2 regions of the Cellulomonas sp. P24 genome follow, and region 1 is predicted to be linked to the other one. Evidence: riboswitches for the same ligand, from Rfam matches in the RefSeq annotation. Region 1 holds a riboswitch; the other holds the start of a gene.

The links. A riboswitch is a leader RNA that binds a small molecule or an ion and turns the genes downstream of it on or off. The one in region 1 is predicted to bind thiamine pyrophosphate.
Region 2: another riboswitch for thiamine pyrophosphate. It lies ahead of thiC (phosphomethylpyrimidine synthase ThiC); the one in region 1 lies ahead of LJB74_RS09515 (ECF transporter S component).

The regions. Positions count from the first base shown of each region.
Region 1 covers NZ_JAJDFX010000002.1:2,034,567-2,041,380, reverse strand. Annotated here, with positions in the region: gene LJB74_RS09535 (monovalent cation/H+ antiporter complex subunit F) at 1-42, shown strand, start outside; gene mnhG (monovalent cation/H(+) antiporter subunit G) at 42-536, shown strand; gene LJB74_RS09525 (BldC family transcriptional regulator) at 538-765, opposite strand; cyclic di-GMP riboswitch class I at 782-856, opposite strand; gene LJB74_RS09520 (DUF4235 domain-containing protein) at 997-1,272, opposite strand; TPP riboswitch at 1,360-1,465, shown strand; gene LJB74_RS09515 (ECF transporter S component) at 1,566-2,432, shown strand; gene LJB74_RS09510 (ABC transporter ATP-binding protein) at 2,416-4,116, shown strand; gene LJB74_RS09505 (energy-coupling factor transporter transmembrane protein EcfT) at 4,113-4,919, shown strand; gene LJB74_RS09500 (aminotransferase class V-fold PLP-dependent enzyme) at 4,919-6,106, shown strand; gene LJB74_RS09495 (TetR/AcrR family transcriptional regulator) at 6,246-6,797, shown strand.
Region 2 covers NZ_JAJDFX010000002.1:4,048,694-4,055,507, reverse strand. Annotated here, with positions in the region: gene LJB74_RS18910 (EAL domain-containing protein) at 1-1,374, shown strand, start outside; gene LJB74_RS18905 (DsrE/DsrF/DrsH-like family protein) at 1,889-2,404, opposite strand; gene LJB74_RS18900 (TusE/DsrC/DsvC family sulfur relay protein) at 2,435-2,749, opposite strand; gene LJB74_RS18895 (NAD(P)/FAD-dependent oxidoreductase) at 2,765-4,060, opposite strand; gene LJB74_RS18890 (flavodoxin domain-containing protein) at 4,454-4,999, opposite strand; TPP riboswitch at 5,195-5,303, shown strand; gene thiC (phosphomethylpyrimidine synthase ThiC) at 5,296-6,814, shown strand, end outside.

The sequences.
Region 1 (6,814 bases):
ACTGCCGCGGACGCCGCGGACGAACCGGGGGAGGGGGAGTGATGGGGTCGGACGCGTGGACGACGGTCGCGGACGTCGCGGCCGGTGCGTTCCTGCTCGGGGGGTCGTTCCTGGCCTTCGCCGCCGGCGTGGGCGTGCTGCGGTTCCCCGACCTGCTCGCGCGGATGCACGCCGGGACGAAGCCGCAGACCCTCGGGCTGGTGCTCGTCCTCGCCGGTCTCGCGCTCCGCATCCGCTCCGCGCCGGCCGTGTGGGCGCTCGTTCTCGTCGCGATCTTCCAGATGCTCACCGCGCCGGTGGCCGCCCACATGGTCGGCCGCGCCGGCTACCGCACCGGGAAGGTCCCCTCGGCGACGCTCGTGGTCGACGAGCTCACCGTGGACATGCGCCGCGCTGAGCGGGCGCGCGCGGAGCAGATGCGTGCCGAGCAGATGCGCGCGGAGCAGATGCGCGCGGAGCAGATGCATGCCGAGCAGATGCATGCCGAGCACGACGAAGCCGGTCGGTCCGAGGACCGACCGGCTTCGCGTGAGTGAGTTATTCGCCCGACGCCTGCGTGGGGATGCCGCTGAGGAGGCCGCGAACCTCTGCCTCGCGGAACCGGCGGTGGCCGCCGAGGGTCCGGACCGAGGTGAGCTTGCCGGCGTTGGCCCAGCGGGTGACCGTCTTCGGGTCGACGTGGAACAGCACGGCGACCTCGCCAGGCGTCAGAAGCGCGTCGACGCGGGGCGTGTAGCTGCTGGTGTTGAGAAGGCCTGTGGCCATGATGGTTCTCCTGACGTTCGGCAGCCCGGCTGACCGTCACGGTCCCGTGGCTTTGCGTCCCCACCTCGCGGCGGGTTTGCCCTTTTCGCTGACCCCTTGATGATGGACCATATCGGGCATTTGCGCAACATGCGGACATCGGTTCGTCGGATGAACGTGCTGTGATACGCAACGTCCCTGGTCAGCGCGATGGCGTCGATGCGACGCGGCTACCGCCCGGCGGCGAGGCGCTCAACCAGCCCGGTTGGCGTTCACCCGCGCCGCGAGCCGCGCCGTTCCCCGGGCCGTGTAGACCTTCGCGAACGCGACCGCAGCGGCGGTGACCGCAGCCGCGGCGGCGATCTCGACGAACCGGTTCTCGAGGTCCTCGTCGGGCTTCGGCGGACGGTGGCCCGTCGCGGTCTTCCACGCCAGGGTCACCGCGCGCTGAGCCACCCACGCCGCGGCGACCGCGGCACCCGCGCCGGCGATCTTCGCCAGGGTCGAGGGGGCTTCGTCGTCCGCCACGTCGCACCTCCGTGTCCGGGAACGTCGCAGGTGCGACGTGTTCGTCGACCCACGCTAACGCGGGACGAGCCGCGGTGTATTCTCGTTCGCGAACGACAGGGGAGCGCCACCAGGGCGCTGAGAGTGCGGGCGACCGCAGACCCTCGAACCTGATCCGGTTTGCACCGGCGTAGGGAGTCGGGAATCTCGGCCGTGAGCCGGGTGCTGCTCGTCCCGCTGACGGCTGATCACCGTCGACGCGGCAGGGCCGCCCCCGTCGCGGCCCTCCCCGTGTGACGACGGGAGAACTCACCATGGCACTACCTGAAGCACCTCGAGCACCTCGAGCAGACGAGGCAGCGGGATCACCACCGGCATCCGGGGCCGGAGCCACCTCGGCGATCGGCGCCGGCCCGCTCGGCAGCCTCCGGACGACGCGAGCCGTCGTCCCGGCCGCCCTCGGCCTCGCCCTCGCCGTCGCCGTCTGGGCGATCGGCCTACCGGCCGGCCCGTCGTTGTTCGGCTCGTCGCTCGCCGACCTCACCGTCCCGACGGCGGTCCTGCTCGCTCTCACCGGCCTGTGGCTTGCCGGCTGGGCCTCCACGACGCGTGAGTCGTGGCGGGTCGTGGACATCGTGACCGCATCCGTCCTCGGGGTCGCGGGCGGGTTCCTGTTCGTCGTGTGGAACCTCTCGTGGCCGGTCGTGAGCGGGGCGCTCGCCGCGTTCCCCCCGGCGTCGGGCATCGGGGTCGGCATCTGGCTCCTGCCCGGCGTCCTCGGTGCGCTCGTGATCCGCAAGCCCGGCGCGGCGCTCTACACCGAGCTGCTCGCCGCCGTCGTCTCGGCGCTCGTCGGGAACCAGTGGGGATTCTCGACCGTCTGGTACGGGTTCCTCGAGGGGCTCGGCCCGGAGGTCGTCTTCGCGATTCTCCTGTACCGCCGGTTCGGGCTGGGAGCCTCTCTCGGTGGCGGCGCGGCGGCGGGTGTCGTCGTCGGCCTGCTCGACTCGTTCGTGTACTACCCCGAGTTCTCGCCCGCGTACAAGACCGCGTACATCGTCGCGACGATCGTCTCGGGCGTCGTGATCGCCGGCCTCGGCTCGTGGGCACTCACCCGGGCGCTCGCCCGGACCGGCGCGTTGTCGTCGTTGGCGTCGGGCCGAGATGCACGCCGCGTCTGACATCGGCACCGCCGCCACCCCGGCCGTCGGGCTCCGCGCCCGCGGCTGGGGGTGGCGGCACTCGGGACGCCGCGCGTGGGCGTTGCGGGGGGTCGACCTCGACATCGCCCCGGGGGAGCGCGTCCTGCTGCTCGGCCCGAGCGGGGCCGGGAAGTCCACGCTGCTCGCTGCTGCGGCGGGTCTGCTCGACGACGGTGCCGGGGAGTCCGAGGGGACGCTCGAGGTCGATGGTCTCGACACGCGGGCAGCCCGCACGGCGCCGGACGGGCCCGGCGGTCTTCGCGCGCCCGGCACGTCGCGAACCGGGCTGCTCCTGCAGGACCCGGACGCGCAGACCGTCCTCGCCCGGTGCGGTGACGACGTCGCCTTCGGGCTCGAGAACCACGGCGTGCCGCCCGAGCTCATCTGGCCGCGCGTCGACGAGGCGTTGCGGCTCGTCGGTTTCCCGTACGACCGTGCGCACCCGACGTCCGCGCTGTCCGGCGGCGAGCGCCAGCGACTCGCCCTCGCCGGGGTGGTCGCGATGCGCCCGGGGCTGCTCATGCTCGACGAGCCGACGGCGATGATCGACCCCGACGGGGCCCGGCAGCTCGTCAGGTCCGTCGCCGGTGTCATCGGTGCCGCCCCGCACACCGACGGGCGCCTCACGGCGACGCTGATCGTCGTCGAGCACCGGGTGGAGCAGTGGCTGGACGTCGTGAACCGCGTGGTGGTGCTCGAGCCGGGTGGCGGCGTGATCGCCGACGGGCCGGCACTCGAGGTCCTCGCCGACCAGGGGCCCGAGCTGTTCCGCCTCGGCGTGTGGGTGCCGCGCCGGTTCCGGCCCGCGGCCGCGACCCCCGCCCGCGCCCAGGTCGCCCGACCGACGCACGAGCCGGTGCTCCGCGCTCGCGGCCTGGCCGTGCGACGCGGTCGGTTGGCGCCGGTGCTCACGGGGGTCGACCTCGACGTCGTCCCCGGCGAGATCCTCTTCCTCACCGGCGTGAACGGCTCGGGCAAGTCGACGCTGGCGCTCACCCTGGCCGGCCTCGCGGCCCCGGCTGCCGGAGAGCTCACCGCGGAGCCGGAGCTCGCCGGAGACGCCGGCCTGCATCCCGTGCGATGGCGCGCCCGGGACCTCGTGACCCGCGTCGGGACGGTGTTCCAGGAGCCGCAGCACCAGTTCGTGGCCGGGACCGTTCAGGCCGAGCTCGCCGTCGGACCTCACCAGGCCCGGGTCGCCGCCGACGTCGCAGGACGACGGTGCGACGAGACCCTCGCGCGGCTCCGGCTCGGGGCGCTGGCGCTCGCGAACCCGTTCACACTGTCCGGCGGCGAGCAACGGAGGTTGTCGGTCGCGACCGCGCTCGTCACCCGCCCCGGGGTCCTCGTGCTCGACGAGCCGACGTTCGGTCAGGACTCCGTGACGTGGGCGGTGCTCGTCGACCTGCTCCGCGAGCTGCTCATGGACGGGACCGCGATCGTGTGCGCGACCCACGACCGCGACCTCGTCGAGGCGTTCCTCGCCGAAGGACGAGGGCGCGAGCTCCGCGTGGGGGACGGCACCGTCCGACCCGTCGTCGGAGGCGCCGCACCGGGACCGACCGACGCGGTTCCGGGCGCGATGAGTGCGGGCGCCGCGGGCCCGGGCACGGGGCGACCGGCCGACAGCGCGGCGGCTCCCGTCACGGTGGTGCCGACATGACCGTCCTGACGCTCGGCGCCGACCCCGAGCTGCGGCCCGGGGCGTTCGTCGCGCGGGCCAACCCCGTCGCGAAGCTCGCCGTCGCGCTGCTCGTCTCGCTGACCCTGCTGCTCACGGTCGACGTCGTCACCGCCGGCGTCGCCCTGGCACTGGAGGTGGCGGCGCTGCCGTGGTGCGGTCTGAGCCCGCGGGGACTGCTGCGTCGCGGCTGGATCGTGCTCGTCGGCGCGGTCCCGGCGGGGCTCGTGACCATGTGGCTCGGCGTGGACTCGGGCGAGGTGCTGCTCGCGCTGGGACCGGTGACCGTGACGCAGGGGTCGTTCCTGGCCGGGTGCGCGATCGCGCTGCGGATCCTCTCGGTCGGGCTCCCCGGTGTGGTGCTGCTCGCGACGACCGACCCGACCGACCTCGCCGACGCGCTCGCCCAGGTCGCCCGGCTGCCGCACCGGTTCGTGCTCTCGGCGCTCGCGGCCATGCGCCTGTTCGCGCTGATGGGCACCGAGTGGGAGTCGCTCGGCGCGGCACGTCGAGCCCGCGGGATCGGGGACGACGGCGCGGTCGGACGTGCCCGCACCACGGCGGGGCAGGTCCTGGCGTTGCTCGTGCTCGTCATCCGCCGCGGGACCCGACTGGCGATGGCGATGGAGGCGCGCGGGTTCGGCGGTCCGGGGACGCGGACCTGGGCCCGGACGAGTCGGCTGCGCCGATCGGACGTCGGCGTCGTCATCGGCGGCGTGGTGATCGTGACCGTCGCGACCGCAGCAGGCATGCTGGCCGGGACCTGGCACCTGGCGCTCACCTGATGCGCACGACGACCCTCGAGGAGCACCGCATGGGTGACCCGACCCCGTTCTGGGCACTGGACCCCGGGACGACCCACCTCAACCACGGCTCGTTCGGGGCCTGCCCGTGGCCGGTGCTCGACGAGCAGCAGCGCCTGCGGCGTGCGCTCGAGGCGAACCCGACGCGATGGTTCGACCTCACCCACCCGGCGGCGGTGCGCGCCGCGCGCGAGGTGGTCGCGGAGCTCGTCGGCAGCGACCCTGCCGCGCTCGCCTTCGCGACCAACACCACGCAGGCCGTGAACATGGCGGTGCGTGCGGTCGTGGCACGGCTGTCCGCGGGCGACGAGATCCTCGTGACGAGCCACGCCTACCCGGCGTGCCGGTACGCCGTCGACGCGATCACGGCCCCGGCCGGCGTCGTCGTGCGCGTCGTCGACGTCCCGGCGGTGCTCGACGGTCCGGCCGAGCTCGCGGCGCTCGTGCTGGGCGCCGTCGGTCCGCGCACGCGCGCGGTGCTCATCGACCACGTGGAGAGCGCGACGGGCGTCGTCGTCCCCGTCGGTGAGATCGTCGCCGCGCTCGAGCCGGACGTCGTCGTCATCGTCGACGGCGCCCACGCACCCGGCATGGTCGACCTCGACCTCGACGCGCTGGACGCGTCGTTCTACGCCGGCAACCTGCACAAGTGGGTCTGCGCACCCAAGGGTGCGGCGTTCGTGCGGGTCGCCGCGGGCTGGCGTGACGAGGTCGTGCCGCTGACGGTCAGCCACGGGTGGAGCGACGTGCGCACCGCGGACGAGGGGCGGTTCCACGCGCTGTTCGACTGGCCGGGGACGTCGGACCCGACCGCCTGGTTGAGCGTCCCCGTCGCGATCCGTGAGATCGCCGCGCGGCACCCGGGCGGGTGGGCCGGGGTGCGCGCCGCCAACCACGACCTCGTCCTCGAGGCGCAGGCGTTGATGTGCGAGGCGTTCGGGACGGCGGCACCCGTGCCGGCATCGATGGTCGGCTCGCTCGCGGTGGTGCCGCTGTCCGGTGCGGCGGGGCGTGCGACGGGCCGGGAGCTGACGGACCACGTCCGGGCGGAGGGTTTCGAGGCGAAGTTCGTCGCGCACGACGACCGGGTCGCGGTGCGCCTCTCCGCGCACCTGTACAACACGATCGACGACTACGCGCGGCTCGCGGAGACCCTGTCCCGGTTCTGACGACAGCGCGGCCCGGACCTGCAGCGACGGCCGAGGAGGGGTGATCCCGCGGGGTCGGTACGGGCGCCACGGTGCGGCTCGCACGCCGCACGCGCGCGGTTGACGATCGACCCAGCATGCGCCCCTACCATGGGGCGCCATGAGCCAACGCAGCGATGCGCGCCGGAACCGCGCCCGGATCCTCACCGCCGCCGAGGAGATCTTCGCCGCGGAGTCCGTCGCCGTCCCGCTGCAGCAGGTGGCCGAACGCGCGCAGGTCGGGCGCGGCACGCTCTACCGGCACTTCCCGGACCGCCACAGCCTGGTCGCGGCGGTCTACGAGGAGCGGCTGGTCGCGTTCGAGGCGCTTGCGGCGGAGCACAGCGACGACCCCGGCGTGCTGCTCACCCTCGTGCGGGAGATCACCGCGGAGCAGGCGCGCATCCCCGGCCTGTTCCGGTTGATCTTCACGGAGGGCCCGGGGCACGCCGAGCTCGCTCCGTTGTGGGAGCGGTCGTTGGCGCTGCTCACGAGACCGCTGGAGTCGAGCCGCGCCGCCGGCGTCGTGCGGGCCGACCTCACGCTGGACGACCTCCTGATGATCATCGGGATGGTGTACGGGGTCGTCACCGGTCCGATCGGCCGCGCCGACGCGGCGGCCGTCGCGCGGGCGACGGACCTGGTGGTCGACGGTCTCCGCCCCCGCCCCTGAGACCGCTGCCGCCGGCC
Region 2 (6,814 bases), 2.0 Mb from region 1:
GCGGCGCTGTTGTGTGCAGCCCTGAAGTCGCAGCATCTCCAGCAGGAGGTGACCAGGAGTGCGCTGTACGACGCCCTCACCGGGCTCCCCAACCGCCGGCTCTTCCTCGAACGCCTCAACGTGGCGATCGCCGGCAGAGACAGATCCGGGACACCCTTCGCGGTCTTGTTCCTGGACCTGGACGGCTTCAAGCTGATCAACGACTCCCTCGGCCACCAGACGGGCGACCAAGTCCTGACGGCCGTCGGTGACCGGATCAGCCACGAACTCCGGGCGGTGGACACCGGGTCACGGTTCGGCGGCGACGAGTTCGCGGTCCTCTTGCACGACACCGACCCCGCAGGTGCGCTCCAGGTCGCGCACCGGGTTCAGGCCGCCCTCGCACGACCCCTGGACCTGGACGGGCCCGACGTCGCTATCAGGGCGAGCATCGGAATCGCAACCAGCTCCGTGGAGTACGCCTCGGGCGAGGACATCTTGCGCGACGCGGACACCGCTATGTACCGGGCCAAGGGAGACGAACCAGGGACGGTCGCCTTCTTCGACGAGGCGATGCGTGCACACGCGGTCCACCAACAGATCCTTCACGCCGAGATCCATCGGGCCCTCGAGGAACACCAGTTCGAGGTCTTCTACCAGCCGATCGTCAACCTCACCTCAGGCCACACCGACAGGTTCGAGGCCCTCATCCGCTGGCGCCACCCCGATCGTGGCCTTGTCATGCCCGACGAGTTCCTTCCCGCCATGGAAGAGACCGGTTTGATCATCCAGCTCGGCCACTGGATCCTCGAGGAGGTCTGCCAACAGCTCGCGCACTGGGGCCCGCGGGTCGTCAACGTGGCCATCAACATCTCCGACCGCGAGTTCTGGCACCGGGACCTGCTGCCTCGCGTCCTGGAAGCCCTACACCGCCACCAGCTCGCGCCCGACAGGCTCACGCTCGAGGTCACCGAGGGCGTGCTGATGCGCCGACCCGAGACGGCGCTGCGCATGATGCGCGAGCTGCACCAGGCCGGGTTGCGACTGCACATCGACGACTTCGGGACCGGGTACTCCTCGCTGGAGACGCTGCATCGATTCCCTGTCGACGCCTTCAAGATCGACCGCTCCTTCCTGCGCAGCCTCGCGAGCGGCGACCACACGACCGAGCTCATCACCGCGCTGGTCGGACTGGGTAAGTCCCTGGGTCTGGCCGTGGTCGCCGAAGGCGTCGAGACCGGAGACCAACTCACCTTCCTGCAAAGCATCGGCTGCGCAACCGGACAGGGGTACCTCTTCATGCCCGCAGTGACGAGCGATCACGCTGAAGACCTGCTCGAACGCGACCTCTCCGACCAGCTCGAAGCGCCCAGGGCCCTCGCCGTGGAGCCGTGAACGCCCCATAGCCTGGGGGCCAGCCACGCGCACTGCGCGGGAGTGGGCCAGCGGCGCTCGATCGGCGCACGCCGCGCGCAGACGCCATCGGCTGCAACGGCGGTTGAGCTGCCCGCGTCGACTTGACTGCCCCTGTCCGTGGCAGGACTGGGAAGCCCTTGGAGTCTTGGTCGGCGGTGCACGTCGCCTTCCCCGCCTGCCTCGCCGGGCAACGGTTGGCGTGTTTGGCATTCGCCAGGGCGGTGGCTCGTCTGATGTGGTGGGCCTGTCCGACCACGATCGGCGGCGACCTGGGCCGTGGGGCCCGAGCCACCGGCGACGAGACGCGGGCACACCGCAGGCTGCGACCGGCTTCGACGCCTACGCGCGCGCCGATGGTGGTCGGCGCGCGCGAAGGCAGCTGTGCACCCCTCATCGGTGCCTCTGCAGGTTCTTCGATGCACTCCCTGCTCAGGGTGTGACGCGCGTCGCAGGTGGGTCGACCACTCGCGGGCCGCAGGGCGTCTTCGTCCGGTCAGATAAACAGCAGCTGCGCGCCGTCGGTCATCTCGATGAAGTCACTGGCGCTGATGATGGCCTCGACGTCGTCGTAGAGGTCGGTCTCGGTGAGCTTGTTCATGTCGGCGGACAGCCGGCACGCCCACAGATGGCCACCGGAGGCGACGATCTGCTCGAGGAAGTCGGGGACCTCGGGGATGTCGAGGTCGGCGATCGTCTTCTTCAGCTTGGTGGTCGCCATCGCGGTCATTCCCGGCAGGCCGCCGAGGCCTTGCGGCATGTGGGTCGCGGTGTTGCCGAGCATCGTGAACTGGAGGTTTCCCATGGTCTTCTTGGTGATCATGTCGAAGCCCCAGAAGGTGAAGAACAGGTGGACCTCGACCCCTTCACCGAGGGCGGCGTTGGCGAGGATCAGTCCGGGGTAGGCCATGTCGAGGCTTCCCTTGGAGCAGATGATGGCGAGCTTGCGGCCGCTGTCACCGGTCGTGTCGAAGTTCGGGACGATCGCCGGGGACGTGTCTGGAGTGCTCATCGTGGTCTCTTTCTCGTGGTCGACGGCGGGTCAGACGCAGCCGTGCGGCTTGGGCAGCCCGGCGATGTAGGCCATCTTCTTGGCGGGCTTCTGGGGGAAGAGCGCGAAGAGCTCCTTGATCGGGATGCCCCCGACGGTCGAGACCCGACGCAGCGTCGGGGTCTCTCCTTGCGCGGCGAAGTCCTTGCGGAGGAAGTTCAGTGCGGCCCAGTGCGCGTCGGTGAGTGTGATGCCGATCTGGGCGGCGAGGACCGGAGCGAGTTCGGCGTCCCACTGCGAGGGGTCGGTGAGGAAGCCCTCCTCGTTCACGGTGATCGGACGGCCTCCGAGCGTGGTGACAGTCATGGCGGTTCCTCTCGTCTAGCGGTTGGCGCTTGTGGGGGTGGACGCGGTGTTCTTGTCCGCGGACGTGCGGGAGGCGGTCGGGACAATCTTGCCGAGCATCGACATGTGGGAGGAGATCGGCAGTCGGCGCCCGGGGAGCAGGATGTTCCAGTAGATCCAGCGGAACGCGAGCTTGCCGAGGTGGTTGGCCCAGGTCTCCTTGAGCAGGTCCATCGGGCCCACGACCGGCAGGGGGAACTTGCCGGTCAGCGGCTCGGTGTCGTAGTTGAAGTCGATCAGCAGGCCCTTGCGGTCGCCGGTCTCGATGAAGCAGTTGGCGTGGCCGTCGAACGCCCCGGTCATGGGCTTGCCGGCGATCAGCTCCAGGAAGTTCTCGACGAAGATCTCCACGGAGAAGTGGGCGACCGATCCGGCCTTGGATGCGGGGATGTCCGAGGAGTCGCCGACCGCAAAGATGTTCGCGTGGGCGGTGGACTGCAGGGTGTGCTTGTTCACCGGCACGTAGTTGAGCTCGTTCCCGAGGCCCGAGCGGGCGACGAAGTCCGCCCCCATGTTCAGGGGGATCGTCACCAGGAGATCGAATGGCACCTCACGCTCGTCGTAGGAGACCAGCGTCTTGGTCTCGGTGTCGATGTGCTCGACCAGGAAGTCCGACTCGACGGTGATGTTGCGGCCGGCGAGAATCGCGCCGAGCGCCTCGGAGGCGATGGGCTTGGTGAAGACTCCCGGCAACGGTGTCACGTAGACGAGCTCCACGCGGTCGCGCAGTCCCTTCTCGCGCAACCATGCGTCGGCCAGGAACGTGAACTCCAGCGGCGCGACCGGGCACTTGATCGGCATGTCCGTGATGTGCACGACCAGGCGCCCGTGGTCGAAGTCCTTCAGCGCCCGGGACAGGGCGACCGAGCCGTCGAACGTGTAGAAGTCGAAGATGCTCTTGCGCCACTCCTCGTCGAGCATCCCCGGCGTCTGGTCGGGCCGCGGCGAGGTGCCCGAGGCGATCACGAGGTAGTCGTATCCCAGGTTCCGGCCGTCGGTGAGGGAGACCGTCTGGGCGTCCGGGTCGATCAGGTCGACCTCGCCGATCACGAGGTCGACGCCGTGTGCGAGGAATGCGTGTCGGGGCCGGTTGATCTGGTCCGGGGAGTAGATGTCGAACGGCAGGAACAAGAACCCGGGCTGGTAGGGGTGGATGTCGTCACGGTCCACGACCGTGATGTCCCACTCGCTCGCGGCCAGGTGCTTCCTGAGCTTGTTGACGATCATGGTCCCGGCCGTCCCGGCACCTAGAACCAACAGTCTCTGCTTCACGTCTGACTCCTCGTTCCATGCGGCTGGGTTGCCGGGCTCGCACTAGACACGTTATTCACGGACGCGGTCGCGAACACGGTCCGAAGGTCCTACCTACCCCCAGGGGTATCAACGCCCGCTGCGTGCGAGTCGGATCGGTGGCCGGGTGCAGTCCCCTGGGGTGGCGTGCCGGTGGTCCCGGGGATCGAGTCGTCGCAGCCGACGGCGGGGTCGGCGCGCGACTCTCACGGTCGCTGGGGCTGGCCGACATGTGGCGAGGTGACCGCGCCTCGAGGCTGGTCCTAGCCCTGTGTGGCGGCTCGTCACGCCACGGAAGGGTCCACCCCTGAGTGCGGTGCGACGTGCTGGATGGCCGCTCCACCGGTCGACGACTCGACCGGTCCGAGGACCCGCTCAGCTGTCACCGTCGCGGCGCCTGCGGGCACGGGTGTCCGCCTCGGGCGGCGCGAACGCCTCGTCGAGCTGGGCGGCGATCTCAGCCGCCCAGGCACGTATTGCGTCGAGGTCGCGGTAGTCGCCGTCGCGTCCGCGTGCGGCGGCGATGATGGTCCGTTCGGCGAACGACAGCACGGAGCGGTCGAGTCGACCGGCGAACTTCCTGTGTCCGCGCGCGGCGATGCGCTCGCTCAGGTCGCGCATCTCGGTCGGGAAGCTCACCCCAGAGGGAAGTACAGCGGCCAGGCCCGAGGAGAGCAACCAGACCGGGCGATGGGACAGCGCCGTCGCGGTGCGCTGGGCGAGCTCGCGCGCCTCGGGCAGCCAGCGCCCGTTGTAGATGGCCGAACCGAGCACCACGGCGGCGTAGGGGTCGAGCAGGGCCACATCGGCCGGATCGGCCTCGACGACGTCATGTCCGCCGGCCCGCAGGGCGTCAGCGATGACCGAGCCGATCTCCCGCGTGGCGCCGTGTCGTGAGGCGATTGCGACCAAGACCTGCATGCCCCACGCCTCCGCTCTGCGACTGGTTGACCGTTCATGCTCAACCGGGCCCTCGGACGAGTGGTGGGCCCGAGGTCCCTGGACGCGGGGTGCCCACCGCTTGCCGTGCGAGTCGATCGTGGTGTCGATCGCCGTGGACGACCTGGTGGGGTGAGGCTGTGCCGGGTCGGTCGCGGGTGAGGTAGTCTCGCCGCGTTAGTCCACCACGGGAGTCCGCACCAGCGGGCTGAGAGGACGGCTAGGGCCGTCGACCGTTGAACCTGTCCGGGTCATGCCGGCGTAGGGAGAGCGTCACGATGCGCCATACCAGTTCTGCACCCGTGTCCACGGTGACCGTTGGTCCGATCCACGGCAGCACCAAGCATCACGTCGAGGTCCCGGAGTTTGCGGGGATGCGGGTGCCGGTTCGGCGGGTGAACCTGAGCAACGGTGAGCACCTGGACCTGTACGACACCTCGGGCCCCTACACCGATGCGACAGCCGAGATTGACCTCGAGGCCGGCCTGCCGCGGACCCGTGACCGGTGGGATCGTCCCGCGCCCGTTGACGGCGCCGCCACGCAGCTGGCCTGGGCCAGGGCGGGGATCATCACCGCGGAGATGGCATACGTGGCCGCGCGTGAAGGCCTGGCGCCGGAGCTCGTGCGCGAGGAGGTCGCGCGTGGGCGGGCGGTGATCCCTGCCAATCATCGGCACCCGGAGAGCGAGCCGATGATCATCGGCAAGGCCTTCGCGGTGAAGGTCAATGCGAACATCGGGAACTCGGCGGTGACCTCCTCGATTGCCGAGGAGGTCGAGAAGACGGTGTGGGCGGCCAGGTGGGGCGCGGACACGTTGATGGACCTGTCCACCGGCAAGGACATCCACCTGACCCGGGAGTGGATCCTGCGGAACTCGCCGCTGCCGGTGGGGACGGTGCCGCTCTACCAGGCGCTGGAGACGGTCAAGGGTGATCCGGCTGCACTGACCTGGGAGGTCTACCGCGACACCGTGATCGAGCAGTGCGAGCAGGGCGTGGACTACATGACCGTCCACGCCGGGGTGCTGCTGCGGTACGTGCCCCTGACCGCCGGTCGCGTGACGGGGATCGTCTCCCGAGGCGGGTCGATCATGGCGGCCTGGTGCCTGGCGCATCATCAGGAGAACTTCCTGTACACGCACTTCGTCGAGCTCTGCGAGATCCTGCGCCGCTACGACGTCACGTTCTCCCTGGGTGACGGGCTGCGCCCCGGGTCCATCGCGGACGCGAACGACGAGGCCCAGTTCGCCGAGCTGCGCACCCTGGGTGAGCTCACCCGGGTCGCGAAGTCCCACGGCGTGCAGGTGATGATCGAGGGTCCCGGTCACGTCCCGATGCACAAGATCGTCGAGAACGTCCGGCTCGAGGAGGAGCTCTGCGAGGAGGCGCCGTTCTACACGCTCGGCCCGCTGGCGACCGACATCGCACCTGCCTACGACCACATCACCTCGGCCATCGGCGCGGCGATGATCGCCCAGGCCGGGACCGCGATGCTGTGCTACGTCACCCCCAAGGAGCACCTCGGGCTCCCCGACCGCGACGACGTGAAGACCGGGGTCATCACCTACAAGATCGCGGCCCACGCCGCAGACCTGGCCAAGGCGCACCCGCGCGCCCAGGAACGTGACGACGCGCTGAGCCGGGCCCGGTTCGAGTTCCGCTGGGACGACCAGTTCGCGCTGTCGTTGGACCCCGACACCGCACGGGCGTTCCACGACCAGACGCTGCCGGCCGAGCCCGCGAAGACCGCGCACTTCTGTTCGATGTGCGGTCCGAAGTTCTGCTCGATGCGTATCT